DNA from 3 places in the Enterobacter sp. PL_is511 genome. Region 3 is predicted to be linked to each of the others. Evidence: predicted binding sites of a transcription regulator. Region 3 holds the regulator's gene; each other region holds the start of a gene.

Region 1 (10,806 bases), on a different contig from region 3:
TTGCTACTGCTGGCAGTACTTTGCCTTCCACGAATTCGAGGAATGCGCCGCCACCAGTGGAGATGTAGGAGATCTTGTCAGCGATACCGAACAGGTCGATTGCTGCCAGGGTGTCACCACCGCCTGCGATAGAGAACGCTTCGCTGTCTGCGATAGCGTTAGCAACGATTTCAGTCCCTTTGCGGAAGTTCGGGAATTCGAACACGCCTACCGGACCGTTCCACAGGATAGTTTTTGCGTTTTTGAGGATTTCAGCCAGTTTCTGTGCAGAAACGTCGCCCAGATCCAGAATCTGCTCTTCGTCTTTGATGTCGTTGACAGACTTCAGAGTCGCGGTTGCGGTTTCGGAGAACTCGGTCGCGACGCGAACGTCAGTTGGAACCGGGATATCACAGGTACCCAGCAGGCGTTTGGCTTCGTCAACCAGGTCTGCTTCGTACAGGGATTTACCGACGTTGTGGCCCTGAGCGGCAACGAAGGTGTTCGCGATACCACCGCCAACGATCAGCTGGTCAGCGATTTTAGACAGGGAATCCAGAACGGTCAGTTTGGTGGAAACTTTAGAACCACCAACGATAGCGACCATTGGACGAGCAGGTTCTTTCAGTGCTTTACCCAGCGCTTCCAGTTCATCAGCCAGCAGAGGACCGGCACACGCTACGTCTGCGAATTTACCGATACCGTGGGTAGACGCCTGAGCACGGTGCGCCGTACCGAAGGCATCCATCACGAATACGTCGCACAGTGCAGCGTATTTTTTGGACAGGGTTTCGTCGTCTTTCTTCTCGCCTTTGTTGAAGCGAACGTTTTCCAGAACAACCAGTTCACCGGCTGCAACGTCAACGCCGTCCAGGTAATCTTTCACCAGGCGAACCGGGTTGGACAGTTTGTCTTTCAGGTAATTAACCACTGGCAGCAGAGAGAACTCTTCGTTGTACTCGCCTTCAGTTGGACGACCCAGGTGGGAGGTGACCATCACTTTCGCGCCCTGCTTCAGAGCCAGCTCGATGGTTGGCAGAGATGCACGGATACGCGCGTCGCTGGTCACTTTGCCATCTTTAACCGGTACGTTCAGATCGGCACGGATGAAAACGCGTTTACCAGCCAGATCCAGATCGGTCATCTTAATTACAGACATGGTGAATCCTCTCGTTGATTCTTAAAGTTTTGCAGACGCACGATGCGTCTTACCTGAAACCTTGAGCAGCCATTGCTAACGTGGTGTCGAGCATTCGGTTAGCAAAGCCCCATTCGTTATCACACCAGACCAGCGTCTTGATAAGGTGTGCGCCACTGACCCTCGTTTGCGTGCCATCGACGATGGCGCTGTGCGGGTCGTGGTTAAAATCTACTGAGACCAACGGTAATTCCGTATAGTCAACTATACCATGAAATGCCCCCTGTGCCGCTTTTTGCAGCAACAGGTTGACTTCACAGGCTTTTACCGGTTTTTTCACCGTCACGCTAAGGTCGATTGCAGTGACGTTAATCGTTGGAACACGCACGGCAATCGCTTCAAAGCGGTCATTAAACTGCGGAAAAATTCGGGTGATCCCTGCCGCCAGTTTCGTATCCACCGGAATGATTGACTGGCTCGCCGCGCGAGTGCGTCGTAAATCCGGATGGTAGGCGTCGATAACCTGCTGATCGTGCATGGCGGAGTGAATCGTGGTCACGGTGCCGGATTCAATGCCATACGCATCGTCTAACAGTTTGATGACCGGAATAATGCAGTTGGTGGTACAGGAGGCGTTGGAAACAATGCGGTGTTCGGCCTGCAGCTCATGCTGGTTGACGCCAAACACGACGGTCGCGTCGAGGTCGTTACTGCCGGGATGAGAAAACAGGACTTTTTTCGCGCCGGCAGCCAGATGCGCTTCGCCATGTTCGCGGTTGCCGTAGACACCGGTACAGTCAAGCACCACATCCACACCCAGTTCACGCCAGGGTAGCCCGGAGATGCTGTTCTCATGCAGCACACGAATAGCGTCGTCACCCACAAAGAGCTGATCTCTTTCCTGGCGCACATCCCAGGCAAATCGTCCGTGGCTGGTGTCGTATTTCAACAAATGCGCCATGCCCGTAGCATCCGCCAGTTCATTGATTGCCACCACGGTTATTTCCGCCCGACGTCCGGATTCATACAAAGCACGAACCACATTACGTCCGATGCGACCGAAGCCATTAATCGCTACGCGTACGGTCATAGATCTCCTGCAAAGCAATCCCTGAGTTTGAGGTGGCTGAAAGAGTAATCCAGCTACGCCCGAAGGGGAATCCTTGCTGTCACAAACTGCGATTGATTGGTCAATTGTCGAACATTTAATCGACTGAAACGCTTCAGCAAGAATAAGCGAATCGGGGAATAAAAGGAATGTCTGTCCAGATGAATAAGCGAGCTATATGACTTGCGTCACATTTTAGGTGGAATAATTTACGGCGAGATAAAAGCAAAACGGTAACCGAGAGGTTACCGTTTTTAGTGTTTGCACCCTCTCCCAGTGGGAGAGGGCTGGGGTGAGGGCATCAGCCCGCACCGTACAAACGATTACAGCAGTTCTTTCGCTTTCGCGACAACGTTCTCAACGGTGAAGCCGAATTCTTCGAACAGCTGCTCTGCCGGAGCAGACTCACCGAAGGTGGTCATACCGACGATAGCGCCGTTCAGGCCCACGTATTTGAACCAGTAGTCAGCGATACCCGCTTCCACTGCCACGCGAGCGGAAACCGCTTTAGGCAGCACGGATTCACGGTAAGCGGCATCCTGCTTGTCGAACGCGTCGGTAGACGGCATGGAGACCACGCGCGCCTTCACGCCTTCGGCAGTCAGTTTTTCCCACGCTGCCACAGCCAGTTCAACTTCAGAACCGGTGGCGATGAAGATCAGCTCTGGCTGGCCCGCGCTATCTTTCAGCACGTAACCACCGCGAGCGATGTTCGCCAGCTGCTCAGGGGTACGCTCCTGCTGCGCCAGGTTCTGACGGGAGAGGATCAGCGCGGTTGGACCGTCCTGACGCTCAACGCCGTATTTCCACGCTACCGCGGATTCAACCTGGTCACACGGACGCCATGTGCTCATGTTTGGGGTCACGCGCAGGGAAGCCACCTGCTCTACCGGCTGGTGAGTTGGACCGTCTTCGCCCAGACCGATGGAGTCGTGGGTGTAGACCATCACCTGACGCTGTTTCATCAGCGCGGCCATACGCACGGCGTTACGTGCATATTCAACGAACATCAGGAAGGTAGAGGTGTACGGCAGGAAACCACCGTGCAGAGAGATACCGTTGGCAATCGCAGTCATACCGAATTCACGTACACCGTAATGGATGTAGTTACCGGCAGTGTCTTCGTTGATTGGCTTAGAACCGGACCACAGGGTCAGGTTAGATGGCGCCAGGTCAGCGGAGCCGCCGAGGAATTCAGGCAGCAGAGGACCGAACGCTTCAATCGCATTCTGAGACGCTTTACGGCTCGCGATTTTAGACGGGTTCGCCTGCAGCTTAGCGATGAACTCGTTCGCTTTCGCGTCGAAGTCAGACGGCATGCCGCCTTTCATACGACGGGTGAATTCAGCCGCTTCCTGCGGGAACGCTTTCGCGTAAGCAGCGAACTTCTCGTTCCAGGCCGCTTCTTTCGCCTGGCCCACTTCTTTTGCATCCCACTGAGCGTAGATCTCAGATGGGATTTCGAATGCAGGGTGTTTCCAGCCCAGCGCTTCGCGGGTCAGTGCGATTTCCGCGTCGCCCAGCGGCGCGCCGTGGGAGTCGTGCGTACCCGCTTTGTTCGGCGAACCGAAGCCGATGATTGTTTTGCACATCAGCAGGGACGGCTTGTCCGTCACCGCGCGCGCTTCTTCTACTGCACGTTTAATCGAGTCAGCATCGTGGCCATCAACGCCACGCACAACGTGCCAGCCGTAGGCTTCGAAACGTTTAGCGGTGTCGTCGGTGAACCAGCCTTCAACGTGACCGTCGATGGAGATACCGTTGTCGTCATAGAACGCAACCAGTTTGCCCAGCTTCAGGGTACCTGCCAGGGAGCACACTTCGTGAGAAATGCCTTCCATCATGCAGCCGTCGCCCATGAACGCGTAGGTGAAGTGGTCAACGATGTCGTGACCAGGACGGTTGAACTGCGCCGCCAGCGTCTTCTCAGCAATCGCCATACCCACAGCGTTAGCAATACCCTGACCCAGCGGGCCGGTGGTGGTTTCTACGCCAGCGGTGTAGCCCACTTCCGGGTGACCTGGAGTTTTAGAGTGCAGCTGACGGAAGTTTTTCAGCTCTTCAATTGGCAGATCGTAGCCGGTGAGGTGCAGCAGGCTATAGATCAGCATAGAGCCGTGGCCGTTAGACAGTACGAAACGGTCGCGGTCAGCCCATGACGGGTTCTGCGGGTTGTGGTTCAGGAAATCGCGCCACAGGACTTCGGCGATATCAGCCATACCCATAGGGGCCCCTGGGTGGCCGGATTTGGCTTTCTGTACTGCGTCCATGCTCAGCGCACGAATAGCATTAGCAAGCTCTTTACGTGAGGACATTTTAACTCCAGATCGGACTGTTAAAGGCCATGCCCTTGACGACAGCGCGTTTTGGGCTACGCCGGAAAAAAGTGCCAACAATGTAACCCAAGCCGCAAGTCATGTACATGGAGCATTCTTTTGCTTGTTAAGAAATCTCTGGATCATGCTCGCATGTTGCGCAATCTGCTCGCCCGGCTCTGTCGATATTCCTTATACTTAGCCCGACACCGGCTTCGCTGACGGTGCACTTTTCGGATTTTATTCAGATTAACGAGTACGGAAGCAACCTCATGAAAATGCGTGCAATAGTGCTGGCCCTGGGTACAACGCTCCTGCTGAGCGGCTGTCAGAATATGGATTCTAACGGTCTGATGACGTCAGGCGCAGAGGCCTTTCAGGCCTATTCCCTGAGCGATGCGCAGGTGAAAGCGCTGAGCGACCAGGCCTGTAAAGATATGGACGGAAAAGCCACGCTTGCGCCGGCTAACAGTACCTACACGCAGCGTCTGAATAAGATTGCTTCTGCGCTGGGCGATAACATCAACGGCCAGCCGGTGAACTACAAGGTGTACATGGCGAAAGACGTGAACGCCTTCGCGATGGCGAACGGCTGCATCCGCGTCTATAGCGGGCTGATGGACATGATGACCGACAACGAAGTGGAAGCGGTCATCGGCCATGAAATGGGCCACGTTGCCCTGGGCCACGTGAAGAAAGGGATGCAGGTTGCTTTAGGCACTAACGCCATCCGCGCTGCGGCGGCCTCAGCGGGTGGTATCGTTGGCAGCCTGTCGCAGTCGCAGCTTGGCGACGTGGGTGAAAAGCTGGTTAACTCCCAGTTCTCCCAGCGTCAGGAGTCCGAAGCGGATGATTACTCCTACGATCTGTTGCGCAAACGCGGCATTAATCCATCAGGTTTAGCCACCAGCTTTGAAAAACTGGCCAAACTGGAAGCGGGACGTCAAAGCTCCATGTTTGACGATCACCCAGCCTCAGAAGAGCGCGCACAGCATATTCGCGACCGTATGGCCGCAGACGGAATTAAATAATTTCAGAAGGAGGCAGTTTTGCCTCCTTTTTATTTCGCATGAATTGTTAACTTAACAGCACATATCGATAACACCCCTGCAAGCCCCGCCAAATCTACGTTATCATATTGAAATGTCTGGTCACATAATTATTGCAAAGGTCATTTTTTCCGGTAATTATCACTTCCGCTTTTATTCAAATTAATATATCCAGACAGAGACGTTCCCTCCGTGAAAAAAGAATTATCATTAATTGCTTTAAGTTTATTTGCCGCATTACCTGCCGCTGCAAGCCAGCAATCCGACAGTCAGGGTTTTATTGACGACAGCCATCTGGATCTGTTTTTACGCAATGCCTATATCAGCCGCGACTACCATCAGGGCCAGCAGGACAAAGCCGAATGGGGTCAGGGGATCATCGCCACGTTTGCATCCGGCTATACCGAAGGGCCTGTGGGCTTTGGTGTGGACGGTATTGCTCAATACGGCGTGCGCCTGGACGGCGGCCGGGGCAAAAGCGGCGCAGGCGGCATCGACTTCTTTAAACAGGAAGATGATGGCCGGGCAAAATCCGATCTGGCAAAGTTTGGCGCAACCGCCAAAATGCGCATATCGAACACCGTGCTAAGCTACGGGAATCAGCGTCCTGAGCTGCCTATCATCAATGCCGACAGCTCCCGCCTGCTGTTTGAAAGCTACACCGGCGCTATGTTGACCTCAAAAGAGATCGACGGTCTGGAAATCAACGCCGGTTACTTCACCGACGAGCAGCGTAAAAGCGATGACCGCCACGACAGCGGGCTGAAGAGCCTCTCCTTCGGCGGCGCAAGCTACCAGTTCAACGACCAGTTCAGCGGCGCGCTTTACGCCTCTCATAATGAAGAGGTGATGAACAAGCAGTATCTGGGTCTGAACTTCAAACAGCCGTTCAGCACCGGGCAGCAGCTGGTGCTCGACTTCAACGGCTATAACTCCCGTCTGGACCAGGGTTACGCTGACAGCCTCGACACGGGCCGCAGCAACGCCATCTGGAGCCTGGCGGCGAGCTACATCTGGGATATTCACACGTTCAAAGTGGCCTACCAGCAGAGCAGCGGCAGCACCGGCTACAACTATGGCGGCTATCGCGACCAGGGCGGCGTGGGTGACGGCGGTAACACCATCTGGCTGGCGAACTCCTACTGGTCTGATTTTAACGGCGAAGATGAACGTTCCTGGCAGGCATCCTACGGTCTGGACTTTGGCGGCCTTGGTTTACCGGGCCTGAGCTGGACCACCGCCTACGTGCGCGGCGATAACATCAAAACCTCTGAAACCAGCAACGGTAAAGAGCACGAGTGGTTTAACCAGATCCAGTACCAGGTGCAGGATGGTCCGGCAAAGGATCTGAAACTGAAACTGCGCTATTCCGTGCTGCGCGTCTCCAGCAACGCCAGCGACTATAACGTGGGCGGGGACGAGATCCGCGCTTACGTGGAATACCCGTTTAACGTGTTCTAAAGGCAATAAAAAACCTCTCCATGGAGAGGTTTTTTCACGTCAGGCGAGGCTTATTCGCCTTTTTTGGCAGCCTGGATGTAGAGCATTTCCAGTGCCAGGGTCGCTGCGGCAAGCGCAGTGATTTCGGACTGGTCATACGCAGGCGCCACTTCCACCACGTCCATCCCGACAATGTTCAGGTCCTTCAGGCCGCGCACCAGCTTGATAGCGCGGTCTGAGGTCAGGCCGCCGATCACCGGCGTACCGGTACCCGGTGCAAATGCCGGATCCAGGCAGTCGATGTCGAAGGTCAGATACACAGGCATATCACCCACGATCTGCTTCACCTGCGCGAGGATGTCATCTACGCCGCGATCGTTAACCTGACCCGCATCCAGCACGGTGAAACCGTTGTCCTTGTCGAACTCGGTGCGAATACCGATCTGCACGGAGTGGTTCGGGTCGATCAGACCTTCATTCGGCGCGGTGAAGAACATGGTACCGTGGTCAAACTCACAGCCGTTCGCGTAGGTGTCGGTATGCGCATCAAAGTGTACCAGCGCCATTTTACCGAAGTGCTTCGCGTGGGCGCGCAGCAGCGGCAGGGTCACGAAGTGGTCGCCGCCGAAGGAGAGCATGCGCTTACCGGCAGCCAGCAGCTTCTCGGCGTGCGCCTGCAGCTTTTCGCTCATCTCACGCGCGTCACCAAAGGCATACACCAGGTCACCGCAGTCCACCACGTTCAGGCGCTCGCGCATGTCGAAGTTCCACGGGAAGCGGTTATGCTCCCAGGCCAGGTTAGTGGAAACCTGACGAATCGCCGCCGGACCGTGACGACCACCCGCACGACCAGATGTTGCCATATCGAACGGCACGCCGGTGATCACCCAGTCCGCGTCGCTGTCGTACGGCTGGAAGTTCATTGGAAGGCGTAAAAAACCAAACGCGTTAGATACCAGAGAGTTATCGTACTGATGACCTAAAGTGCTCATGTCCTGACCTCTTTTAAAGTCGATACATTAAAAACAGATGAAAAAAATCCCCTCCGCGTCGTTAAACCCGACGAGGAAGGGATTGATTCGTAAATCGCTTATTGGGGCGAATTATCGCCGGTAATGCATACGGGTTCAAGTGAGTATAGGGCATTGTGCGGGCTGATGCCCTCACCCCGCCCCTCTCCCACAGGGAGAGGGAGGTTTTCCTACTCGTCTTCCAGGTAGGTGTACCCGTACAGACCCGCTTCAAACTCTTCCAGGAATTGCTGCTGCAGCGCATCGTCCAGCCCGGTGTTTTTCACCTGGTCGCGGAACTGCGTCAGCAGGGTTTTCGGATCCAGCTGAACGTATTCCAGCATGTCCGCCACGGTATCCCCTTCGTCAGACAGCTCAACTTCCACGCTGCCGTCAGGGAAGACAAACACGTCAACCGCCTCGGTATCACCGAACAAGTTGTGCATGTTGCCGAGGATCTCCTGATACGCGCCGACCATAAAGAAACCCAGCATCGGCGGGTTCTCCGGGTCGTACTCCGGCATTGGCATCGTCGTTGCGATACCGTCGCCGTCAACGTAGTGGTCGATAGCACCGTCGGAGTCACAGGTGATGTCCAGCAGCACCGCACGACGTTCCGGGGCGTGGTTCAGCCCTTCCAGCGGCAGAACCGGGAACAGCTGGTCGATACCCCAGGCATCCGGCATCGACTGGAACAGCGAGAAGTTGACGTAAATCTTATCCGCCATACGCTCCTGCAGCTCGTCGATAATCGGACGGTGCGCACGGTTGCTCGGGTCGAGCTGTTTCTGCACTTCATGGCACATGTTCAGATAGAGCTGCTCCGCCCACGCGCGCTCCTGCAGGCTGAAGGTGCCTGAGGAATACCCCACGTGGATGTCATGCAGGTCCATCTGGCTGTCGTGCAGCCATTCGCGCAGGGAACGACGCGTGCCCGGCTCGTGCATTTCCTGCCAGGTTTCCCACATGCTTTGCAGGGAACGCGGGGCATCGTCTGCCGGAGGCGTCGCTTCGGTGATTTCGCTACGCTCAACGCCGATGATGTTAGAGACCAGCACCGTATGGTGCGCGGTGACCGCGCGACCGGATTCGGTGATTACCGTCGGGTGCGGCAGGCCGTTCTCTTCACAGGCATCGCCGATCGCCCAGATGATATTGTTCGCGTATTCGTTCAGGCCGTAGTTCACGGAGCAGTCCGACTGCGAGCGGGTCCCTTCGTAGTCCACGCCCAGGCCGCCGCCCACGTCGAAGCACTGAATGTTCACGCCAAGCTTGTGCAGCTCAACGTAGAAACGCGCTGACTCACGCACGCCGGTGGCGATGTCGCGAATGTTGGCCATCTGCGAGCCGAGGTGGAAGTGCAGCAGCTGAATGCTGTCGAGACGACCGCGCTCGCGCAGGATTTCCACCAGTTGCAGCACCTGGTTCGCCGCCAGGCCGAACTTGGATTTTTCGCCGCCGGAGGACTGCCATTTGCCGGAACCCTGTGACGCCAGACGCGCACGCACGCCAAGGCGTGGCACCACGTTCAGACGCTCGGCCTCTTCCAGCACGATGGCGATTTCGGTCATCTTTTCGATAACCAGATAGACCTTGTGGCCCATCTTCTCGCCAATCAGCGCCAGACGAATGTATTCACGGTCTTTATAGCCGTTACAGACGATCACCGAACGGGTCATGCCCGCATGCGCCAGAACCGCCATCAGCTCCGCTTTGGAGCCAGCCTCCAGCCCCAGCGGCTCGCCGGAGTGGATCAGGGATTCAATCACGCGGCGGTGCTGGTTCACCTTGATCGGGTAAACCAGGAAGTAGTCGCCTTTATAGCCGTAGGACTCACGCGCGCGCTTGAAGGCGGCGTTAATAGAACGCAGGCGATGTTGCAGGATCTGCGGGAAGCAGAACAGTGCAGGCAAACGCTGGCCCTGAGCTTCACGGGCTTTCACCAGTTTAGCAAGGTCCACGCGCGCTTCAGGGACGTCCGGATCCGGGCAGACGCTGATGTGGCCCAGTTCGTTGACGTCGTAGTAGTTATTGCCCCACCAGGCAATATTGTAAGTGCGCAGCATTTTGCTGGCTTCCTCGGAGCTCATCGCAACCTCCTGCATAGAACGTAGTACACCCTGTTCGCCCGCTGACGAAGGCGAAAAAGAAGACATGTCGTCAGACATAGCGAACCTCAACTCTTTGTATTAAGTGTAAAACAGTTGACTACTATCGCAGCGTTATACGGCGATAACAACCCATAAACGGCTCCGTTTCCCAGCAGAGTATGCTGAAATCCAGACCGTGCGACCGGTTTCTTATTCATATCATTGTAAAACACGTATCCGAACTCTGTATGACAAGGTTCGGCGAAACCACGAGAAAACTCTTGTATTAACAAGAGCGCCCTTGTTCAGTTTTCACAAAGCGTGACCGGCCCTGGAATCCTGAGAAGCGCCGAGATGGGTATAACATCGGCAGGTTTGCAGACTAGAAATGCGGGTTGCGGGAATCAAATACGCGCCAGAACGGCTGCGCTGAATTAGCGGAAAACGATGGTTCATTATCTCGTATCACCTCCACGGCCGCCTCTGCTGAAACGGACCCCAAGCCAAAGCTAAAAGTTCACTGCTTAACCCGGCTGGAAGTGGCGACACGATGAGTTCATCGAGCGCTTATTTTATATGAGCCGCGCGCCGCGTTTTATACCGAGAAGGGGGCTAAAAAGCAAAACAAAAATGCGCGTGTTGCCGGGGCCGTCAGGAATTATTGCCAGCAGCAATTT
Region 2 (10,806 bases), on a different contig from region 3:
GACCAATACGCCGCTGTCCGGTAGCGATAGCGGTCAGGGGCTTGAAGCCAACCGCTTCAGCGATCTTTTCCTCCGCCAGTTCGATCATTTCGATCTGCGCGACAGCGAAGTGAGCTTTATTACTCTTTCCGGCCAGCGCGCCGAGCTGGCGATCCCGCAGCTGACCTGGCTCAACGGTAAGGATCGGCACCGCGCCGAGGGGCAGGTCAATCTCTCAAGCCTGAACGGCCAGCACGGCGTGATGCAGGTGCGCATGGATCTGCGCGACGATGACGGCCTGTTAAATAACGGCAAAGTCTGGCTGCAGGCCGATGATGTGGACGTCAAGCCGTGGCTGGGCGACTGGCTCCAGCAAAATATGCAGCTGGAAACGGCCCGCTTCAGTCTTGAAGGCTGGCTGACCCTGACGAAAGGCGAATTTGCCAGCGGTGATATCTGGCTCAAGCAGGGGGGCGCGAGCTGGAAAGGCGAAAAACAACAGCATCAGCTTTCCGTCGATAACCTCACCGCACACGTGACGCAGGAGAAAGAGGGCTGGCAGTTTGCCATTCCGGATACGCGCATCACCATGGACGGCAAGCCGTGGCCGCGCGGTGCGCTGACGCTGGCCTGGATGCCGGAGCTGGACGTTGGTGGTACGGCCAGTAAACGCAGCGACGAGCTGCGCATCCGTGCCAGCAACCTGGATTTGGCCGCCATTGAAGGGCTGCGCTCGATGGCGGCAAAGCTCTCTCCCGATCTCGGCGAGATCTGGCTGGCAACGCAGCCGAGCGGGAAGATAGACGCTCTGGCGCTGGATATCCCGCTCCAGGCGACGGAAAAAACCCGCTTCCAGGCAACGTGGAAAGATCTTGCCTGGAAGCAGTGGAAGCTGCTGCCGGGTGCAGAGCACTTTAGCGGCAAGCTAGAAGGTAGCGTGGAAAACGGCAGGCTGACGGTTGATATGCACGACGCCAAAATGCCTTACGAGACGGTCTTCCGCGCGCCGCTGGAAATCAAACAGGGCAGCGCGGTGCTTAACTGGCTCCGTAACGACAAGGGTTTCCAGCTTGATGGCCGCCATATCGATGTGAAAGCCAAAGCGGTGCACGCGCGCGGCGATTTCCGCTATCTGCAGCCTGAAGGGGATGAGCCGTGGCTGGGTATTCTCGCCGGGATCAGCACCGATGATGGCTCTCAGGCCTGGCGCTACTTCCCGGAAAACCTGATGGGAAAAGCGCTGGTAGACTATCTCAGCGGGGCGATTCAGGGCGGTCAGGCGGACAATGCCACGCTGGTCTACGGCGGAAATCCGCATCTTTTCCCGTATAAACATAATGAAGGTCAGTTCCAGGTGCTGGTGCCGCTGCATAACGCCACCTTCGCGTTCCAGCCGGGCTGGCCCGCGCTGAAAAACCTGGATATAGAACTTAATTTCCTCAATGACGGCCTGTGGATGAAGTCCGACAGCGTGGCGCTGGGCGGCGTGACGGCCAGTAACCTGACGGCCAACATTCCGGACTACTCAAAAGAGAAGCTGCTGATTGATGCCGACATCAACGGTCCCGGCAAGGCGGTCGGACCGTACTTTGAGGAGACGCCGCTGAAAGAGTCGCTGGCCGCGACGCTTCAACAGCTGCAGCTTGATGGCGATGTGAATGCTCGCTTACATCTTGATATCCCGCTGGACGGCAAGATGACCACCGCCAAAGGCGACGTCCGTCTGAAGAACAACAGCCTGTTCATCAAACCCCTTGAGAGCACGCTGAAAAATCTCAGCGGGCAGTTCAGCTTTGAGAACGGTAACCTGAAGAGCGAGCCGCTTACGGCCAGCTGGTTTAATCAGCCCGTTAATATTGACTTCACGACGACCGAGGGTGAAAAGGCCTATCAGGTAGCCGTCAATCTGGACGGTAACTGGCAACCATCACGTATGGACGTCCTGCCGAAGCCCATTGAGGCATCAGTGGAGGGGGCGGTTGCCTGGCAGGGTAAAGTGGCAATCGACCTGCCTTATCACGCGGGTGCCCAGTATAAGGTCGACATCACGGGCGATCTGAAAAACCTTCAGAGCCAGCTGCCTGCGCCGCTGGATAAACAGGCCGGACAGCCGCTGCCGGTAAAGCTGAACGTCGATGGCAACCTGAACAGCTTCGCGCTGACCGGCAGCGCGGGTGGGACAAACCACTTCAACAGCCGCTGGCTGCTTAACCGCAAGCTCACTCTCGATAAAGCCATTTGGACAACGGATAGCCGCTCCACGCCGCCGCTGCCGGAGCAGACGGGCATTGAGCTGAATCTCCCGCCGATGGACGGTGCTGAGTGGCTGGCGCTGTTCCAGAAAGGCGTTGGGCAAAACGTTGATGAAACCGCCCAGTTCCCACAAACCATTACCGTACGCACGCCGTCGCTGATGCTGGGCGGACAGCAGTGGAACAACCTGAGCATTGTCTCGCAGCCTGGCGCTAACGGCACGAAGGTGGAGGCCCAGGGCAGAGAGATCAACGGTACGCTGACCATGCGCAATCACGCGCCGTGGCAGGCGGCGATCCGCTACCTCTACTACAACCCGGCAAGCGCTGCGAGCGGGAAAGATAACCCGGCAGAGACGTCGCCGCTGAGTCATACCTCCCGCGTCGATTTTAGCGGCTGGCCCGATCTCCAGCTGCGCTGTGCGGAGTGCTGGCTGTGGGGGCAGAAATATGGCCGTATCGACGGTGATTTCACTATTCAGGCAAACACGCTTACGCTCTCCGGCGGTCTGGTTGATACCGGATTTGGCCGCATGACGGCCACAGGGGAATGGGTGAATAACCCGGGCGAGCAGCGGACGTCCCTGAAGGGCGACATTAAAGGCAACAAACTGGATGCGGCAGCCAGTTTCTTTGGTATCAGCACGCCGCTGCGCGGCTCGTCATTTGACGTTGATTACGATCTTCACTGGCGCGACGCCCCGTGGAAGCCGGATGAGGCCTCGCTTAACGGCATTCTGAAAACCCACTTCGGCAAAGGTGAAATTGCCGACGTAAGCACGGGGCGTGCCGGACAGATTCTGCGCCTGCTGAGTTTTGACGCGCTGCTGCGCAAGCTGCGCTTCGATTTCAGTGATACCTTCAACGAAGGTTTCTACTACGATTCCATCCGCAGTACGGCGTGGATCAAGGACGGCGTTCTGCACACGGACGACACGCTGGTGGATGGCCTTGAAGCGGATATCGCCATGAAAGGCTCCGTTAACCTCGTGCGTCGCGAACTGGATATGGAAGCCGTCGTGGCACCGGAAATTTCCGCGAGCGTGGGTGTGGCGGCAGCTTTCGTGGTGAACCCGATTGTTGGTGCGGCGGTGTTTGCCGCCAGTAAAGTGCTGGGGCCACTCTGGAGCAAGGTCTCCATTCTGCGCTACCGCATTACCGGTCCGGTAGATAAACCGCAGATTAACGAGGTGCTGCGCCAGCCGCGCAAAGATGCACAGCAATGATTTGACGTGGGCAGGTAATTGCCTCACTCTCAATAAATACGATCTTTATACCGCCACGGGCGGCAACGAACGAGTAGCAATACGATGAGTCTGAACCTGGTAAGTGAACATTTGCTCGCAGCGAACGGCCTGAGCCATCAGGACCTGTTCTCCATTCTTGGTCAACTGACCGAACGCCGTCTCGACTACGGCGACCTTTATTTCCAGTCGAGCTATCACGAATCCTGGGTTTTAGAAGACAGCATCATCAAAGATGGCTCCTACAACATCGACCAGGGCGTCGGCGTCCGTGCCGTCAGCGGCGAGAAAACCGGTTTTGCCTATGCCGATCAGATTAGCCTCACCGCACTTGAGCAGAGCGCGCAGGCCGCGCGTACCATTGTGCGTGATACCGGCGATGGTCGCGTGAAAACCCTCGGAGAAGTGCAGCACTCTGCGCTCTATACCAGCATCGATCCGCTGCAGAGCATGAGCCGTGAAGAGAAGCTGGATATCCTGCGTCGCGTGGACAAAGTCGCCCGCGCGGCGGACAAACGCGTGCAGGAAGTTTCAGCCAGCCTGAGCGGTGTGTATGAACTGATTCTGGTGGCGGCAACGGACGGCACCCTGGCGGCAGATGTTCGCCCGCTGGTGCGTCTCTCCATCAGCGTGCAGGTCGATGAGGACGGCAAACGCGAGCGCGGCTCAAGCGGCGGCGGCGGTCGTTTCGGCTATGACTGGTTCCTGGGCGACGTTGACGGTGAAGCGCGCGCTGACGCGTGGGCAAAAGAAGCCGTCCGCATGGCGCTGGTGAATCTGAATGCCGTCGCGGCGCCGGCGGGCTCATTCCCGGTGGTGCTGGGTGCCGGCTGGCCGGGCGTATTGTTGCATGAGGCGGTAGGCCACGGCCTGGAAGGCGACTTTAACCGTCGCGGGACGTCCGTGTTCAGTGGACAGATCGGGCAACTTGTCTCCTCGGAGCTGTGCACCGTGGTGGATGACGGCACCATGCGCGATCGCCGTGGCTCGGTGGCTATTGACGATGAAGGTACGCCAGGCCAGTACAATGTGCTGATCGAAAACGGCGTGCTGAAAGGCTACATGCAGGACAAACTCAACGCGCGCCTGATGGGTGCTGCGCCGACGGGCAACGGACGCCGTGAATCTTACGCGCATCTGCCGATGCCGCGCATGACCAACACTTACATGCTGCCGGGCAAATCCACGCCGCAGGAGATTATCGAATCCGTTGATTACGGTATCTTTGCGCCAAACTTTGGCGGCGGCCAGGTGGACATCACCTCCGGTAAGTTTGTCTTCTCTACTTCAGAAGCGTACCTGATCGAGAAGGGCAAAGTAACCAAAGCGGTGAAAGGTGCAACGCTGATTGGCTCCGGTATTGAAGCCATGCAGCAGATCTCGATGGTTGGTAACGATCTGAAGCTGGATAATGGCGTGGGCGTCTGCGGTAAAGAGGGCCAGAGCCTGCCGGTTGGCGTGGGCCAGCCAACGCTGAAAGTGGACAACCTGACGGTGGGCGGTACAGCCTGACCTGACTCCTTCATAAAAAAGGCGCTACATCAGTAGCGCCTTTCTTTTAGCGTAAGTGACCCAGCGGTATCTCCGGATCCGGCTCGTGCGTGATGCGGTTACGCAAATCACGACGAATGATCTCGATCGACCAGAACCAGACCAGATGGCCCACGATCTCTGACACGTGTTCATACCACGGCAGCTCAAACAGCGGTGGCGTCAGCCCCATCAGCGGGAAGGAGATCATATGCACAAAGAGCTGAGCTAACGCACCCGCCAGCAAACCCTGCCAGAGTTTAATTTTCGGGAAGACTTCAGCAACGACACAATACCCGACAGCGAAGACGATTGAGAAAATAATATGCGTCACGCCGACCCAGTTAAATATATGTCCGGCAAATGTATAAACCGCTGCGTTAGGATCAACAACACCCAGCCAGTCACGTAAAAATACATAGGGAGGGTTTAAAAAATTACGTGAACAGTCAATCTGGCTTGCGGCTCTTATTAATTGCTCAGGCCCGCATGCGCCGGTAAATAGATCGGTGGGGCTGCGTGGCGGAAGCGGTACTTCGGCTCCCCATTTGACAAACGCGGAGACAATCCCTGCAATTAAACCGACGAATGCGGCGAGCCCATAGCGCCTGCGTGAAGGCGGTGTTTGTTCAAATAGATTCATTTCTTTTCCTTGTTTAATGTCATCCTGCGGAATACATTTTATTATTCATATAAGCAACAAATTAATAACAGTCTGAACAGCAGACTGTTTATAAAGTAAAGGGCGGGCGGCGGCAGTGTCAATTAGCTATTCCTGATAGTGGCGAAGGAATATTCCAGATTGCAGAGGGGGTTTATCCTGGAAATATTCATCGCTCATATACTTTCAGGGATAAATCGATTATTCCTTCCTTCTTCCCCGCATCCCCTGAAACAGCTCCGCCACGTCCACAAAATACTCGGTCAGATAGTTAATACACACCTGTACCTTGAGCGGGAGTTTGTCTTTTTCGGTATACAGGGCGTACACCGGGCGCGGATCGGACTGGTAGCGTGGGAAGAGGATCTCCAGCACGCCGCTGTTGATCTCGTTGATCACCCACATCAGCGGCACGTAGGCGATCCCGGCGCCGGCCACCAGCCAGCGCGAAATGGTCATCGGATCGTTGGTGACAAAACGCCCTTCCGGTAGCAGTCGGGTGGAGATCCCTTCCGGGGCAATCAGCTCAAATTCATTGTCGGGCCGCACGCTGTACTCCAGCCACGAGTGGTTGGTGAGGTCGGCGGGTTTTTCCGGCACACCGTACTGCGCCAGATAGCTCTTCGATGCACAGACCACCATCGGCATGCTGCCCAGCCGACGCGAGAACAGGCTGGAATCCTGCAGCGCGCCGACGCGGATCACCACGTCCAGCCCGTCGGCAATCAGATCCGGCGCCGGGATACCCGTCACCAGATTGACGGTAAGCCCGGGGTACTCTTTCAGCATATCCGCGGTCATGGCAGCGAGAACATTTTGTGCCATAGTTGAAGAACACCCGATGCGCAGCGTGCCGATGGGGGTGTTGTTGAAGGCATAAAGCTGTTCGTGAACATCCTGCACTTCAAGCAGCATGCGGCGACAGCCCTGATAGTAAATTTTACCCGCTTCCGTCAGCCCAATGCTGCGGGTGCTGCGGTTGAGCAGCTTGACCTGAAGCTCATCTTCCAGTTTGGACACCGTCTGGCTGATGGATGAGACGCTCATCTGAAGCTGGCGGGCAGCGGCGGTAAACGAGCCCAGTTCAACCACTTTGGCGAAGACCGACATGCGTTTTAAACGTTCCATTGTTCACTCTGGCTTAAAAGTGATTTAGATCACATATTATAGATAACAGCATAACAGTTACGTTAATATATTATTTATTACATAACGGCTGCGCCATTCTCGCCCGGCGTTTCTTGCTCTCCTGCGATGGCGTGCGCTAAAAAATTCTGAAGCCTGCACTCTCTCTAATCAAGGTCAACATGAGTCTGTTTCCCGTTATCGTGGTGTTCGGTCTGTCGTTCCCACCGATATTTTTCGAGCTTCTTTTATCACTGGCGATCTTCTGGCTGGTGCGCAAGGTGCTGGTCCCTACCGGGATCTACGATTTCGTCTGGCACCCTGCATTGTTCAATACCGCGCTGTATTGCTGCCTGTTCTATCTGATATCGCGCATGTTTGTCTGAGGTTGATGTGAAAACGCTAACAAGAAAAATCTCCCGCACTGCCATCACTACGGCGCTGGTTATCCTCGCCTTCATCGCTATTTTCCGCGCCTGGGTCTATTACACCGAATCACCGTGGACGCGTGATGCACGCTTCAGCGCCGATGTGGTGGCCATCGCCCCTGACGTGGCCGGTCTTATCACGGCGGTCAACGTCCACGACAACCAGCTGGTGAAGAAAGATCAGGTCCTGTTCACCATCGACCAGCCTCGTTACCAGAAAGCGCTGGAAGAGGCGGAAGCGGACGTGGCCTATTACCAGGCGCTGGCTGCGGAGAAACGCCGCGAGGCTGGCCGCCGTAACCAGCTTGGCGTTCAGGCAATGTCCCGTGAAGAGATTGACCAGTCCAACAACGTGCTGCAAACCGTGCTGCACCAGCTGGCGAAAGCGCAGGCAACGCGCGATCTGGCGAAGCTCGATCTGGAGCGTACCGTGATCCGCGCACCGTCTGATGGCTGGGTGACCAACCTTAACGTCTACGCCGGGGAATTCATTACCCGCGGCTCAACCGCCGTGGCGCTGGTGAAACAGAACTCCTTCTACGTACTCGCCTATATGGAAGAGACCAAGCTGGAAGGCGTACGTCCGGGCTACCGGGCAGAAATCACGCCGCTGGGCAGCAATCGCGTCTTTAAAGGCACCGTCGACAGCGTTGCCGCAGGGGTGACTAACTCCAGCAGCTCTAACGATGCCAAAGGGATGGCGACGGTAGATTCCAACCTCGAGTGGGTGCGTCTGGCCCAGCGCGTGCCTGTGCGCATCCACCTGGATGAACAGCAGGGCAACCTGTGGCCTGCGGGTACCACGGCGACGGTGGTGATTACCGGTGAAAAAGACCGGGATGCCAGCCAGGACTCGTTCTTCCGTAAAATTGCCCACCGCCTGCGCGAGTTTGGTTAATCGCCATGGGTATCTTTTCCATCGCCAGCCAGCACATTCGCTTCGCCGTGAAGCTGGCGTGCGCCATCGTGCTGGCGCTGTTTGTCGGCTTCCACTTCCAGCTTGAAACTCCTCGCTGGGCGGTGTTAACGGCCGCCATTGTCGCGGCGGGTCCTGCCTTCGCCGCGGGCGGGGAGCCCTATTCTGGCGCGATCCGCTATCGCGGGATGCTGCGTATTATCGGGACGTTTATCGGCTGCTTCGCGGCGCTGACCATTATTATTCTGATGATCCGCACCCCGTTGCTGATGCTGATGGTCTGCTGCATCTGGGCGGGTTTCTGCACCTGGATTTCGTCTCTGGTGAAAGTGGAAAACTCTTACGCCTGGGGGCTGGCGGGCTATACCGCGCTGATTATTGTCATCACCATTCAGTCTGAACCTCTGCTCGCCCCGCAGTTTGCGGTTGAGCGCTGCAGCGAGATTGTGATTGGCATTGTCAGTGCAATCGTCGCTGACCTGCTGTTCTCCCCGCGCTCCATCAAGCAGGAAGTCGACCTTGAGCTTGACGCGCTGTTGGTTGCCCAGTACCAACTGATGCAGCTCTGCATTAAGCACGGCGACAGCGAAGAGGTGGATAGAGCCTGGAGCGGACTGGTACGTCGTACGCAGGCGCTGGAAGGGATGCGCAGCAACCTTAATATGGAGTCCTCGCGCTGGGCTCGCGCGAATCGTCGCCTGAAAGCCCTCAACACCGTCTCTCTGACGCTGATTACCCAGGCATGTGAAACCTATTTGATTCAGAACACCCGGCCGGAAGCGGTCACCGATACGTTCCGCGAACTGTTTGCCGAGCCGGTGGAAACCGTGCAGGACGTGCACAAGCAGCTTAAGCGCATGCGCCGTGTCATAGCCTGGACAGGGGAGCGCGACACGCCGGTGACGATCTACACCTGGGTCGGTGCCGCGACGCGCTATCTGCTGCTGAAGCGCGGCGTGATCGGGAACACCAAAATCAGCGCGGCGGAAGAAGAGGTGCTGCAGGGCGAAGTGGTGATCAAGGCGGAATCCGCCGAGCGCCATCACGCCATGGTCAACTTCTGGCGTACCACGCTGGCCTGTATGCTCGGCACGCTGTTCTGGCTGTGGACGGGCTGGACGTCCGGCAGCGGCGCGATGGTGATGATTGCCGTCGTGACCGCACTGGCGATGCGTCTGCCTAACCCGCGAATGGTTGCCATTGATTTCCTCTACGGCACCATTGCCGCCCTGCCGATAGGCGCGCTCTATTTTCTGGTCATCATCCCGTCTACCCAGCAGAGCATGCTGCTGCTCTGTATTAGTCTGGCGGTAATGGCGTTCTTTATCGGCATTGAAGTACAAAAGCGGCGCCTGGGATCGCTGGGGGCGCTGGCGAGCACGATTAACATCATCGTGCTCGATAACCCGATGACCTTCCATTTCAGCCAGTTCCTCGACAGCGCGTTAGGTCAGCTGGTGGGCTGTTTCCTGGCCATGATGGTGATACTTCTGGTTCGGGATAACTCGCAGGCAAGAACGGGCCGCGTGCTGCTGAACCAGTTCGTGTCGGCTGCCGTGTCGTCGATGACAACCAATACCGCGCGCCGTAAAGAGAACCACCTGCCCGCGCTCTACCAGCAGCTGTTTTTACTGCTGAACAAGTTCCCGGGCGATATCGCGAAGTTCCGCCTGGCGTTAACCATGATCATCGCGCACCAGCGTCTGCGTAACGCGCCGGTGCCGATCAACGACGATCTGTCGGCCTGGCACCGCCAGCTGCGTCGTACCGCCGATCACGTGCTTTCCGCCAGCAGCGATGACAAACGGCGTCGTTACTTTACGCAGCTGCTTGAAGAGCTCGATATCTACCAGGAGAAGCTAAAGCACTGGGAAGCACCGCCTCAGGTGACCGAGCCGGTAGGACGGCTGGTGTTTATGCTGCATCGCTACCAGAATGCCCTCACGGATAACTGACTGAAGTAAAAAACCGACGCCAAAAGCGTCGGTTTTTTTGTGGCTATACTTATTCCAGCACGTTCTTACATTTCAGGAAGGGAGGACACATGACGACCCAGGCGCTTCAGGATCACATCCTTTTTCAGACCGGTTATCTGGTCAACGGAATCTGGAAAACGCTGGACACGACGTTCGATGTACTTAACCCCGCGACCGGGGAAGTCATCGCGAAAGTGGCCAAAGCGGGTAAAGCACAAACCGAAGACGCTATCGCAGCGGCCACCAAAGCCTTCCCGGCCTGGCGTGCCAAAACCGCAAAAGAGCGTTCGGCGATTCTCTACCGCTGGTACGAACTGATTATTGAGAATAAAAGCTGGCTCGGGCGGTTAATGACCACCGAACAGGGCAAACCCCTGAAAGAGGCTGAGGGAGAAGTCGAGTACGCCGCCAGCTTTATCCAGTGGTTTGCCGAAGAAGCCAAACGCGCGAACGGTGAAATTATTCCGCCGATCAAACCCGGCTCACGCATTCTGGCGACCCGTGAACCCATTGGTGTGGTCGCGGCGATTACGCCGTGGAACTTCCCGATGGCCATGCTCACCCGCAAATTAGGCCCGGTGCTGGCAGCAGGATGTACCGGGGTGATCAAACCGGCCAATAACACACCGCTTAGTGCCTTTGCGCTGCTTACCCTGGCAAAACAGGCCGGCGTACCCGACGGCGTGCTCAACGCC
Region 3 (10,806 bases):
AGGCGGCAAACTGGCCGACCGGGTTATCCGGATGCTGACGGGCGATTTTCTCCAGCGCGCCCAGCTGTTTTTCCATGTTAAAGCGTGTGGGGTAGCGGTGGTAAAGAATATCGTCTGCCAGCACCCGCAGACGTGCCGAGACGGTCTGCGCGTTCCAGCGGATCACCGCTTCGGCGTGGCTGCGCTCGACCAGCTTTTGCACCTCCTGCGGATGGTGCAGGCTTACGGAGATATGCTCCTGCAGATCCAGGCCTACCTGGAAGGTGCGCAGCAGCCGTTTGTATTCGTGGTTCTTGTTGGCGGCGAGCATATGCAGCTGCTGATAGCACTGGCTTATCAGATCCACCACCTTCTGCTGGCGCGTCAGCAGGGGCGGTAAGGATTTTTCCGGATCGGTATGCTGGGTCAGCAGGGTGTATTTGGCTTCGCAGTAATCCGCAAGCTGCACATAGAGCAGGCTCAGGGATTCACGCAGCGGCTGCTCCCGCCACAGCCAGAACCAGAACCAGTTAAACAGGCCGTACCATAATGTCCCCAGGGCGTAGATCAGCAGCGGCTCCCACACCGGCATATTCCCGGCGAGGCTCAGCGTGAAAATGGCCGCAATCAGCGACGCGGGAAGCAGGCGGGCGTGCAGAGAACTGATTTCCGCCGTGACGCCGAGGGTCATCGCCAGCACGGTCAGGATCAGCGGCAGCGGAATATCACGAGCCAGTAAAAGCTGTACGGCGAGGCTACAGCCCGCAAACAGGCAGCCGCCGATAATCAGGCGTTTGAAAAAGCGCTTATGCGGCGTGTCCAGACCGGCGATGTTGCAGCAGGCAGGCACGAGGGAAAACAGCAGACCTTGCTGAAGATGTCCGAGGATCAGGCCTATGGCCACAGGAAGACACAACACCAGCGTTTGTCGCAGTGCGTAGTTAACTTCCGGGTGATAGATCAGCCTGCGCCACATGGGGAGTAGAGACAAAAACGGCGTGACACCTTGCGATGGCACGCCGTTTAAGCGGAATTAACGCGTTCCGTAAACCACGATGGTTTTACCGTGGGCAGAGATCAGGTTTTGATCTTCCAGCATTTTCAGGATACGGCCCACTGTTTCACGGGAGCAACCGACGATCTGACCAATTTCCTGACGGGTAATTTTAATTTGCATGCCGTCCGGGTGGGTCATAGCGTCTGGCTGTTTCGCCAGGTTCAGTAGGGTCTGTGCGATACGGCCTGTCACGTCCAGGAAGGCGAGGTTGCCCACTTTCTCTGAGGTGACCTGCAGACGGCGCGCCATCTGGGAAGAAAGACGCATCAGGATGTCAGGGTTAACCTGAATCAGCTGACGGAACTTCTTGTAAGAAATTTCAGCCACTTCACATGCTGTCTTTGCACGAACCCAGGCGCTACGTTCCTGGCCCTCTTCAAACAGGCCCAGTTCACCGATGAAATCGCCCTGGTTCAGATAAGAAAGGATCATCTCTTTCCCTTCTTCATCTTTGATCAGCACTGCCACCGAGCCTTTAACGATGTAATACAACGTTTCCGCTTTTTCACCCTGGTGAATCAGCGTGCTCTTTGATGGGTACTTATGAATGTGGCAATGAGACAAGAACCATTCGAGAGTCGGGTCTGTTTGCGGTTTGCCAAGCACCATGCGCTGTTATCCTCTGTTATAAGCTGTCACCAGAGTCATCAGATGCATCCGGACTCTGGGGTTGCAATCGAATTCTTACCCATACCCTGGGAAGTCGGCTACCGTAACGTTTCGCAGCCAGTAAAGTTTGATGTCCTCTGCATACATGTGTAACGTCAATGTATTACTGTAGCATCCAGAGTGTTTTAGCATAGCTTTCGCCGCGTGTCTCCTGGTGTCTCGCTTCAGCATGATGCAGGTCGCCTTCCATTGCGAGAAATGTAACGCACGCGTAATCTGTCACCAAAAATGCAACGTTGGAGTTTAAGAATATGCAAGCGCGCGTGAAATGGGTTGAAGGTTTAACGTTCCTGGGCGAGTCCGCGTCAGGACACCAGATTTTGATGGACGGTAACTCCGGCGATAAAGCGCCAAGCCCAATGGAAATGGTGCTGATGGCGGCAGGGGGATGCAGCGCCATTGACGTGGTGTCGATTCTGCAAAAAGGTCGTCATGACGTGACGGATTGTGAGGTTAAACTCACGTCAGAACGTCGCGAAGAGGCGCCACGCCTGTTCACCCATATTAATCTGCACTTTGTGGTCACCGGTAAAGAGTTGAAGGACGCAGCGGTCTCGCGTGCGGTGGATCTGTCTGCGGAGAAGTACTGCTCTGTGGCGTTAATGCTGGAGAAAGCGGTAAAAATCACGCATTCGTATGAAGTGATCGAGGCTTAATTATTGGGGCATCGTGCGTGTTGATGCCCTCACCCTAACCCTCTCCCACAGGGAGAGGGAACATGTTCACGCGATCTGCTTCCCTTCCATCAGTCGCTCCACCAGCGGCGTCATGATGAGCTCCATCGCCAGCCCCATTTTTCCGCCCGGCACGACTAACGTATTCATGTGCGAAATAAACGAGCCCTGCAGCATGGCCAGTAGCCAGGGGTAATCAATGCCTTCGAGATTGCGGAAATGGATCACCACAAAGCTCTCATCAAGGGACGGGATACTTTTGGCGGCAAACGGGTTGGAGGTGTCCACCGTCGGCACCCGCTGGAAGTTGATATGGGTGCGGGAGAACTGCGGTGTCAGGAAGTTGATGTAATCTTCCATGGAGCGCACCACCGAGTCCATCACCGCCTCTCGTGAATGGCCGCGCTCGCTCATGTCGCGCGTCAGCTTCTGGATCCACTCCAGGTTAACGATAGGGACCACGCCGACCAGCAGGTCCACGTGGCGCGCCACGTCGTGTTGAGGAGTGACCACGCCACCGTGCAATCCTTCGTAAAACAGCACGTCGGTGGGTTCCGGCAGCGGTTGCCACGGGGTGAACGTCCCCGGCACCTGATTCCAGGGAACGGCTTCATCATAGGTATGCAGATACTTGCGGGACTGCCCTTTGCCGCTCTGACCGTACTCTATAAAGGTTTGTTCCAGCAGGCCGAAGTCATTGGCTTCCGGGCCGAAATAGCTGATGTGTTTACCCAGATCGCGCGCTTTACGGATGGCCATATCCATCTCCGGACGCGTGTAGCGGTGAAAGCTGTCGCCTTCGACCTCCGCCGCACGAAGATTCAGCTGGGCGAAAATCTTGCGAAAGGCGAGGCTGGTGGTGGTGGTTCCCGCACCACTCGACCCCGTAACGGCAATAACCGGATGTCTGGCAGACATAGCAACTCCCTGACTGAAAAGGGTGGAAGATCAGCCGTGAAACGCGTTGCGGGGCATGATATTGACCGTCTCATGCAGTTCTGACCACACCAGCACCACGTCGCCGCTTTTCAGCTGGCGCTTTACATCGTTGACCTTTTGCTCAAGCGAGCGTTCCTGTTCACCATAATCGGTGCCTTCGCGTAATACAAAGCTTTCAATCAGATTATCGAGCGTTTCGGGAGCCAGATCCTGCCAGGGAATAATCATTTTGCACCGTCCAGATAAGGGGTTAGCCAGTCAGGAATACGCGTCTCAAGCCACATTTTCGGGCGGCGCAGCGTACCGCCGATAAACCCGACGTGGCCGCCGTGCTCGGTCAACTGATAGTGAACGTTGTCGGGCAGGAATTCCTGAGCGGGGATCGAGTGATGATCCATAAACGGGTCATCTTTGGCATGAATGATCAGCGTCGGCTGCGTGATCTTGCTGAGCAGCGGCATGGCGCTGCACTGACGATAATAGTCAATCGCATCGGCGAAGCCGTGGATTTTCGCGGTGATCAGGTCGTCGAACTCGCGAATACGGCGCACCTTTTTCAGCTGACGCAGGCTGACCGGCAGGGTATCCGGATAGGCTTTCAGCTTACGCGCCGCGTTGGCCTTCAGCAGGTTGAGCAGGTAGCGCTGATAGACGCGGGAAAAGCCTTTATCCATGTGGTAGCTGCACTGCTCCAGCATAAACGGTGCGGAGACAATGACGGCGGCATCCAGCGGGACGGTTTCACCCTCTTTGGCCAGCAGGCAGGCCAGCATATTGCCGCCCAGCGAGTAGCCCACCGCGGCGGTCGGCACGGTGCCAAAGTTGTCCCGCAGCCAGTGTAAAAACCACGTTCCGTCTTCGGTTTCACCCGAGTGATAAATGCGTTTCTGACGATTCGGTTCGCCGCTGCAGCCGCGAAAATGCATCACCACGCCGAGCCAGCCGCGCGCTTTTGCCGCCTCAATTAACCCGTGTGCATATGGGCTGTGCAGGCTGCCTTCCAGACCGTGAAAGACCACCAGACGCGGCTTATGGCGGGCCTGCTCCGGCGCTTCGCTCCAGGCGAGATCCAGAAAATCACCGTCTGGCAGGTCAAGCCGCTGCCAGTGTGGGGTGAACTGAACCTTGCGGCGGATCAGTCGCGGCAGCATGGTCTGCAAATGGCGATTGGCCACGCCGCGCATAGGCACGAACTCAGTGCTGTCTTCGGCCGCAATGTCGAAGTCTGATGGAATGATTTGGGTCATAAGGGCGATGCTGATTCTTGTCAGAAATTTACGGTACTTTCCGAATTGTACCCCGTTTAGCCTGGTTTTCCGAAACATGAACTGATCCCGATCACAAATCTTTACCTTGATTATTACTCTCAGGCTAATGATTCCACTCTACGCTTAATTGATGCCTTTCTCACCAGAGCGCACACTTTACTCAACGTTAAGCAAATCAAAATGATTAGCTGAATCAGGAGGTTAATAATGTTATCTGGGCAAACACCCACCCGGCAATGGAACACGCGACGCAGCGAAAAAGCGCGTCGCCTGGCGTCCGTACCGGTGCAGGGCAAGGTACTGCCAACCGGCGATCTTGTCGCCATGCTGGAAAAACTGATCGCGCCTGGCGACAAGGTCGTTCTGGAAGGTAACAACCAGAAGCAGGCGGATTTCCTTTCCCGCTCGCTGGCCGAAGTGAACCCGCAAATTGTCCACGACCTGCATATGATCATGCCGAGCGTCGGCCGCAGCGAGCATCTGGATATCTTCGAGAAAGGCATCGCCCGCAAGCTGGATTTCTCCTTCTCCGGAACGCAGAGCCTGCGAATCTCCCAGCTGCTGGAAGACGGTCAGCTCGAAATCGGCGCAATTCACACCTACATCGAACTTTACTCACGTCTCTACGTCGACCTGTCGCCCAACGTGGCGCTGATTGCCGGCTTTAAAGCCGACCGCAAAGGCAACCTCTACACCGGGGCGAGCACCGAAGATACCCCGGCGCTGGTGGAAGCCGCTGCGTTCCACGACGGCATCGTCATCGCGCAGGTGAACGAGCTGGTGGACGACGAATGCGAGCTGCCGCGCGTGGATATCCCGGGCTCCTGGATCGATTACGTCGTGGTTGCCGACAAGCCGTTCTTTATCGAACCGCTGTTCACCCGCGACCCGCGCCTCATTAAACAGGAACATATCCTGATGGCGATGATGGCCATCAAAGGCATCTACGCGGAGCACCAGGTGCAGTCCCTGAACCACGGTATCGGCTTTAACACCGCAGCGATCGAGCTGCTGCTGCCCACCTACGGCGAACAGCTCGGCCTGAAGGGCAAAATCTGTAAACACTGGACGCTGAACCCCCATCCGACGCTGATCCCCGCCATCGAAAGCGGTTGGGTGGAGAGCGTGCACTGCTTCGGCGGCGAGCTGGGGATGGAAGAGTACATCCGTGCTCGTCCGGACGTCTTCTTTACCGGTGCCGACGGCTCTATGCGTTCCAACCGTGCCTTCTGCCAGCTGGCAGGTCAGTACGCGGTGGATATGTTTATCGGCTCTACGCTGCAGGTAGACGGTTACGCCAACTCCTCAACCGTGACCCGCGGTCGTCTTTCCGGCTTCGGCGGTGCGCCAAACATGGGCCATGACCCGCACGGTCGCCGCCACGCCACGCCGGCCTGGCTGAACATGATCACCGAGCCGGACCCGATGCAGCGCGGTAAAAAGCTGGTCGTGCAGATGGTCGAAACCTTCCAGGCAGGCGTGAAGCCAACCTTCGTGGAAAAACTCGATGCCGTAGACGTGGCGAAAGCCTCCGGCATGCCGCTGGCACCGGTGATGATTTACGGAGATGACGTGACGCACGTGCTGACGGAAGAGGGGATTGCCTACCTCTACCGGGCGAAAGATCTGGAGGAGCGTCGGGCCATGGTTGCCGCCGTCGCGGGGATCACCGACATCGGCCTGGGCGTGGATGCCAAACGCGTGGCGGAACTGCGCCAGAGCGGCAAGGTTGTGTATCCGGAAGATATGGGGATTCGCCGCACTGACGCCACCCGCTCTCTGCTGGCTGCGGGCAGCGTGTCTGACCTCGTTGAGTGGTCCGGCGGTTTGTATAACCCACCTGCGAAATTCCGGAGCTGGTAATGAAACTTCTCCCCCAGATTCAGGTTGAAGGCGGTGCCGAATGGCTGGCGCGAACCGCCACGCAGTGTCTGATTGACGAAGCACGTTTAAGCCCGAAACCCGGTCTGGTGGACAGTCGGGGGAACGGCGCGCACCACGATTTATCCCTTGCGCTGATGGAGCGCTCCGCGCACAGCCTGACCTCCACGTTTCAGGCGCTGGCGCAGCAAAGCTGGCAGCGTCCGGCAGATATTGCGCTTCGGCAAACCGTCGGGCGACTCGGTCGCGAAGGCGAGCAGCAAATGATGTCCGCAACCGGGGGCGTAAACACCCATCGCGGCGCGATTTGGGCGCTGGGGTTGCTGGTCAGCGCGGTGGCGATGCTCGGCGGTGATGCCAGGGCGCAAGATGTCGCCCGCACCGCCGCGCAGCTGGCAAAGCTACCGGACGAGGCGGCGCCCAAAGTGTTCAGCAAAGGCCTGCGCGCCACGCACCGCTACCGCGTGCCGGGCGCACGCGAAGAGGCGCAGCAGGCGTTCCCGCACGTTATGCAGCGCGCATTGCCGCAGCTTCGCCTCAGCCGTCTCAACGGCAGCAGCGAAACGCATGCCAGGCTCGACGCGCTGATGGCGATCATGACGTCGCTCACCGACACCTGCGTGCTGTCGCGCGCCGGAATGGAGGGGCTGGACGCCATGCAGAGCGGTGCCCGTGCGGTACTGAACGCCGGAGGCTGTGCAACGGCGGCGGGCCAGCAGGCGCTGGCGAGCCTGGACCGTCAGATGCTGGCGCTTAACGCCTCACCGGGCGGCGCTGCCGACCTGCTTGCCGCCACGCTGTTTCTCGACCGCGTCGAAACGCCTTATTCAAAGCATTAAGAGGATGTTATGGAAAAAATTACATTGACCGTGCCCGCCAGTCGCGAAGTAAGCGGCAGGGCGCTGGCAGGGGTTGTCGGCTCCGGGGATATGGAGGTGTTGTTCGCCGCCGAACCGGGCCAGACCTTAACCATTGATATCACCACTTCAGTAGACAATAGCCGTGGCCGCTGGGAGGCACTGTTCAACCGTCTGCAGACGGTCAGCAGCCTGCCGGCAGGCAAACTGACCATTCATGACTTCGGCGCGACGCCGGGCGTGGCGCGCATTCGCATCGAACAGGTTTTTGAGGGGGTGAGCCATGCGTGATGACAGCAGCTTTATCGAACTAAAAGCGCGCCAGCGCGCGCAGGCCCTGCTGGATGACGGCAGCTACCGCGAACTGCTGGATCCGTTTGAAGGCATTATCTCTCCGTGGCTTGGGCCGCAGGGGATTGTTCCTCAGGCCGATGACGGCATGGTCGTCGCAAAAGGCACCATCAACGGCAAGCCTGCCGTCGTCGTGGCGATTGAAGGCGCGTTCCAGGGCGGCAGCATGGGCGAAGTGTCCGGTGCAAAAATGGCGGCGGCGCTGGAGCTGGCGGCGGAAGATAACCGCAACGGCATTCCGACTCAGGCGGTGCTGTGCCTCGAAACCGGCGGCGTGCGCCTGCAGGAAGCGAATCTCGGCCTGGCGGCGATTGCCGATATCCACGCCGCGATTGTTGACCTGCGCCGCTACACCCCGGTGGTGGGAATTGTGGCCGGGACCGTGGGCTGCTTCGGCGGGATGTCCATCGCGGCAGCGCTGTGCAGCTACCTGATTGTGACCCGCGAAGCGCGTCTTGGCCTCAACGGCCCGCAGGTTATCGAGCAGGAGGCAGGCATTGAGGAGTACGACTCCCGCGACCGTCCGTTTATCTGGAGCATGACCGGCGGCGAAGTGCGCTATCAAAGCGGGCTGGTGGATGCGCTCGTCGGCGACGGTATCAACGCGGTGAAACAGGCGATGAACGACGCGATTGCGAAAGGCGTACCGGCGAAACACCGCACCGATAACTACGACGATTACCTGAACCGTCTGACGAATTTCGACACCCGCAAGCAGGCCGATGCCGAACAGATTAACGCGCTTTTTGCCCGGGAGGTGAAATGATGAGTAATTCAAAAAGCCGTGGCGAGCTCTGGCTGGAAACCCTCGCCCCGAATGCCAAACGTATCGAAGGGCTCTGCCCGTCCGTGCAGGCGGCAGACGGCGAGCTGAACGGTGAGGCGGTGCGCTTTGTGGCCGTGGTGCCGGATGCCCACAACCACTTCCCGCGCGCGGCGCAGGGCGAAGTCGGTCTGCTGGAAGGCTGGACGCTGGCGAAGGTGGTCAGCGAAACCGTCGCGGCGGATGCCGATAAAGCCGTCAAACGCCCGATTGTGGCGGTGATCGACGTCCCAAGCCAGGCCTATGGCCGTCGCGAAGAGGCGTTTGGTATTCATCAGGCGCTGGCCGGTGCGGCGGCAGCCTATGCTAACGCGCGCCTGGCCGGTCACCCGGTGATTGGGCTGATCGTCGGCAAGGCAATGTCCGGCGCGTTCCTGGCACACGGCTACCAGGCCAACCGCCTGATTGCCTTTAACGACAAGGGCGTGCTGATCCATGCGATGGGCAAAGAGTCCGCGGCGCGCATCACGCTGCGAACCGTCGAGGCGCTGGAAAAACTGGCGGCGACCATTCCGCCCATGGCGTACGACATCGGCAACTACGCCACGCTGGGGCTGCTCTCTAACCTGCTGGATATCAGCAACCCGGATGCCCCCTCCGATAACGATCTAACGCTGGTGAAAACCACCCTGCAACAGGCCATCAGTGACGCTCGTCAGGACACCACCCTGAAAAACCGTCTGGGTGCTGACAACCGCCGCAGCTCGGCGCTCGTACGCGAACGTATGCGAGCCAGCTGGTAAGTAAAAAAAAAGACCTGCCAGAGATGCAAACCCCGTGGGCGCGCCCGCTGCGCCCGCGCGGGAGCCTGCATCCTGAAAAATAATAAACATCGCACCAGTGCTAAAACTTTTTTTACTACAGGTGATTTATGACTTACGTAATTGTTCATGCTCTTGCACCGATTTTCGTCATCATGCTGCTGGGATTCTGGGCCGGTAAGGCAAAGATGGTCGATAACAAAAATGTGTCCCTGCTCAATATCTTCGTGATGGATTTTGCACTGCCTGCCGCGCTGTTTAGCGCCACCGTGCAAACGCCGTGGACCGGCATCGTGGCGCAGTCGCCGCTGATTCTGGTTCTCACTCTGGCGATGTGGATCACCTATGCGGCCATCTATTTCCTCGCCACGAAAGTCTTTAAGAAATCCCCGCAGGATGCGGCCGTGCTGACCCTGACGGTAGCTTTACCGAACTACGCAGCGCTGGGCCTGCCGATTCTGGGCAGCGTGCTGGGCGAAGGATCGTCCACGTCGCTTTCCGTTGCGGTCTCTATTGCCTGCGGTTCGGTGCTGATGACCCCGTTCTGCCTGCTGATCCTGGAGCGTGAGAAAGCACGCGCCGAGGGTAATAACTCGGGCTCAACGCTCTCCATGTTGCCGGTGCTGATGTGGCGCTCCATTAAAAAACCGATCGTGATGGGCCCGCTGCTGGGCGTGATTCTGTCCGCCATCGGGATCAAAATGCCGGAACTGGTTCTTGCGGCGATTAAACCGCTGGGGCTGTCCGCCACCGCTGCCGCGCTGTTCCTGACCGGGGTGATCCTCTCTGCCCGTAAGCTGCAGATCAACACCATGGTGATTACGTCAACCATCGCCAAGCTGCTGATTCAGCCAGCGATTGCCTGGGGTATTGTGCTGATCTTCGGCCTGCATGGCTCCGTGGCGATCACCGCTATCCTGATGATTGCACTTTCTGCGGGCTTCTTCGGCGTGGTGTTCGGTAACCGCTTTGGCGTGCAGTCGCCGGATGCTGAAGCCGTGCTGCTGTTAAGCTCCGTACTGTGTATCCTGTCGCTGCCGCTGTTTATCTCGCTGACTTCAGGAATGTAATCATGACCACAACATTACGCCCGCACGACCTCATCTGGCTTACCGCGCGCAACGCGCTGGAAGGCATCACCGAATCCTGGGTGGAGGCGGCCTGGCATACCGGCCTGCCGGTGGTGGTGCGGCGTGATGTTGACAGTGAAGGCCGGATCCCCGTTGGCGTGCGCGGACTGCGCCGCGACCAGCGGGCGGCCGGGTGGGTGAAGCCGGAAAACGTGTTACGCGTGGTTTCACCGGAAGACCTGAGCGTTGCGGCCGATCTGCTGCGCTCGCCGTTTGTTACCCAGCCACCCGTTCAGGTGGCGCTGCAGCTTTCTCAGCAGGCGTGGCCGTGGACGTGGGGCATTACCGGCAGCACCGGCTACGCGCTGGCGACCGGTATTCCGGTTCTTCATGCCGACAGCGATCTTGATCTGCTGATCCGCGCCCCGCACGCCGTTTCCCCCGATGCGTTTGCTGGCTGGCAGTCTCAGCTTAGCC

Evidence for each region. Region 3 encodes CRP, which controls carbon source genes, mostly activating them, when cyclic AMP is high. Its sites were predicted from a motif close to ATGTGANNNNNNTCACAT; they were not measured.
Region 1: the regulator CRP is predicted to act here: its motif matches at 2,402-2,419, upstream of epd (erythrose-4-phosphate dehydrogenase).
Region 2: the regulator CRP is predicted to act here: its motif matches at 6,812-6,829, upstream of aaeR (HTH-type transcriptional activator AaeR).

Annotation. Positions count from the first base shown of each region.
Region 1 is NZ_JBVPGP010000023.1:342,502-353,307, reverse strand. It holds gene pgk (phosphoglycerate kinase) at 1-1,138, opposite strand, end outside; gene epd (erythrose-4-phosphate dehydrogenase) at 1,188-2,207, opposite strand; gene tkt (transketolase) at 2,549-4,540, opposite strand; gene loiP (metalloprotease LoiP) at 4,813-5,571, shown strand; gene AC0TN7_RS13965 (OprD family outer membrane porin) at 5,782-7,050, shown strand; gene speB (agmatinase) at 7,101-8,021, opposite strand; gene speA (biosynthetic arginine decarboxylase) at 8,231-10,207, opposite strand; gene yqgB (acid stress response protein YqgB) at 10,216-10,347, opposite strand; gene AC0TN7_RS13945 (hypothetical protein) at 10,442-10,585, opposite strand.
Region 2 is NZ_JBVPGP010000023.1:31,623-42,428, forward strand. It holds gene yhdP (AsmA2 domain-containing protein YhdP) at 1-3,457, shown strand, start outside; gene tldD (metalloprotease TldD) at 3,542-4,987, shown strand; gene AC0TN7_RS12355 (YagU family protein) at 5,034-5,648, opposite strand; gene aaeR (HTH-type transcriptional activator AaeR) at 5,868-6,794, opposite strand; gene aaeX (p-hydroxybenzoic acid efflux pump operon protein AaeX) at 6,974-7,177, shown strand; gene aaeA (p-hydroxybenzoic acid efflux pump subunit AaeA) at 7,185-8,117, shown strand; gene aaeB (p-hydroxybenzoic acid efflux pump subunit AaeB) at 8,123-10,090, shown strand; gene AC0TN7_RS12380 (NAD-dependent succinate-semialdehyde dehydrogenase) at 10,180-10,806, shown strand, end outside.
Region 3 is NZ_JBVPGP010000014.1:148,395-159,200, forward strand. It holds gene AC0TN7_RS02640 (YccS/YhfK family putative transporter) at 1-955, opposite strand, end outside; gene crp (cAMP-activated global transcriptional regulator CRP) at 1,013-1,645, opposite strand; gene AC0TN7_RS02650 (OsmC family protein) at 1,957-2,361, shown strand; gene AC0TN7_RS02655 (phosphoribulokinase) at 2,428-3,297, opposite strand; gene AC0TN7_RS02660 (YheU family protein) at 3,328-3,546, opposite strand; gene AC0TN7_RS02665 (hydrolase) at 3,543-4,565, opposite strand; gene mdcA (malonate decarboxylase subunit alpha) at 4,794-6,449, shown strand; gene AC0TN7_RS02675 (triphosphoribosyl-dephospho-CoA synthase) at 6,449-7,306, shown strand; gene mdcC (malonate decarboxylase acyl carrier protein) at 7,316-7,615, shown strand; gene AC0TN7_RS02685 (biotin-independent malonate decarboxylase subunit beta) at 7,608-8,441, shown strand; gene mdcE (biotin-independent malonate decarboxylase subunit gamma) at 8,441-9,241, shown strand; gene AC0TN7_RS02695 (AEC family transporter) at 9,370-10,329, shown strand; gene AC0TN7_RS02700 (malonate decarboxylase holo-ACP synthase) at 10,332-10,806, shown strand, end outside.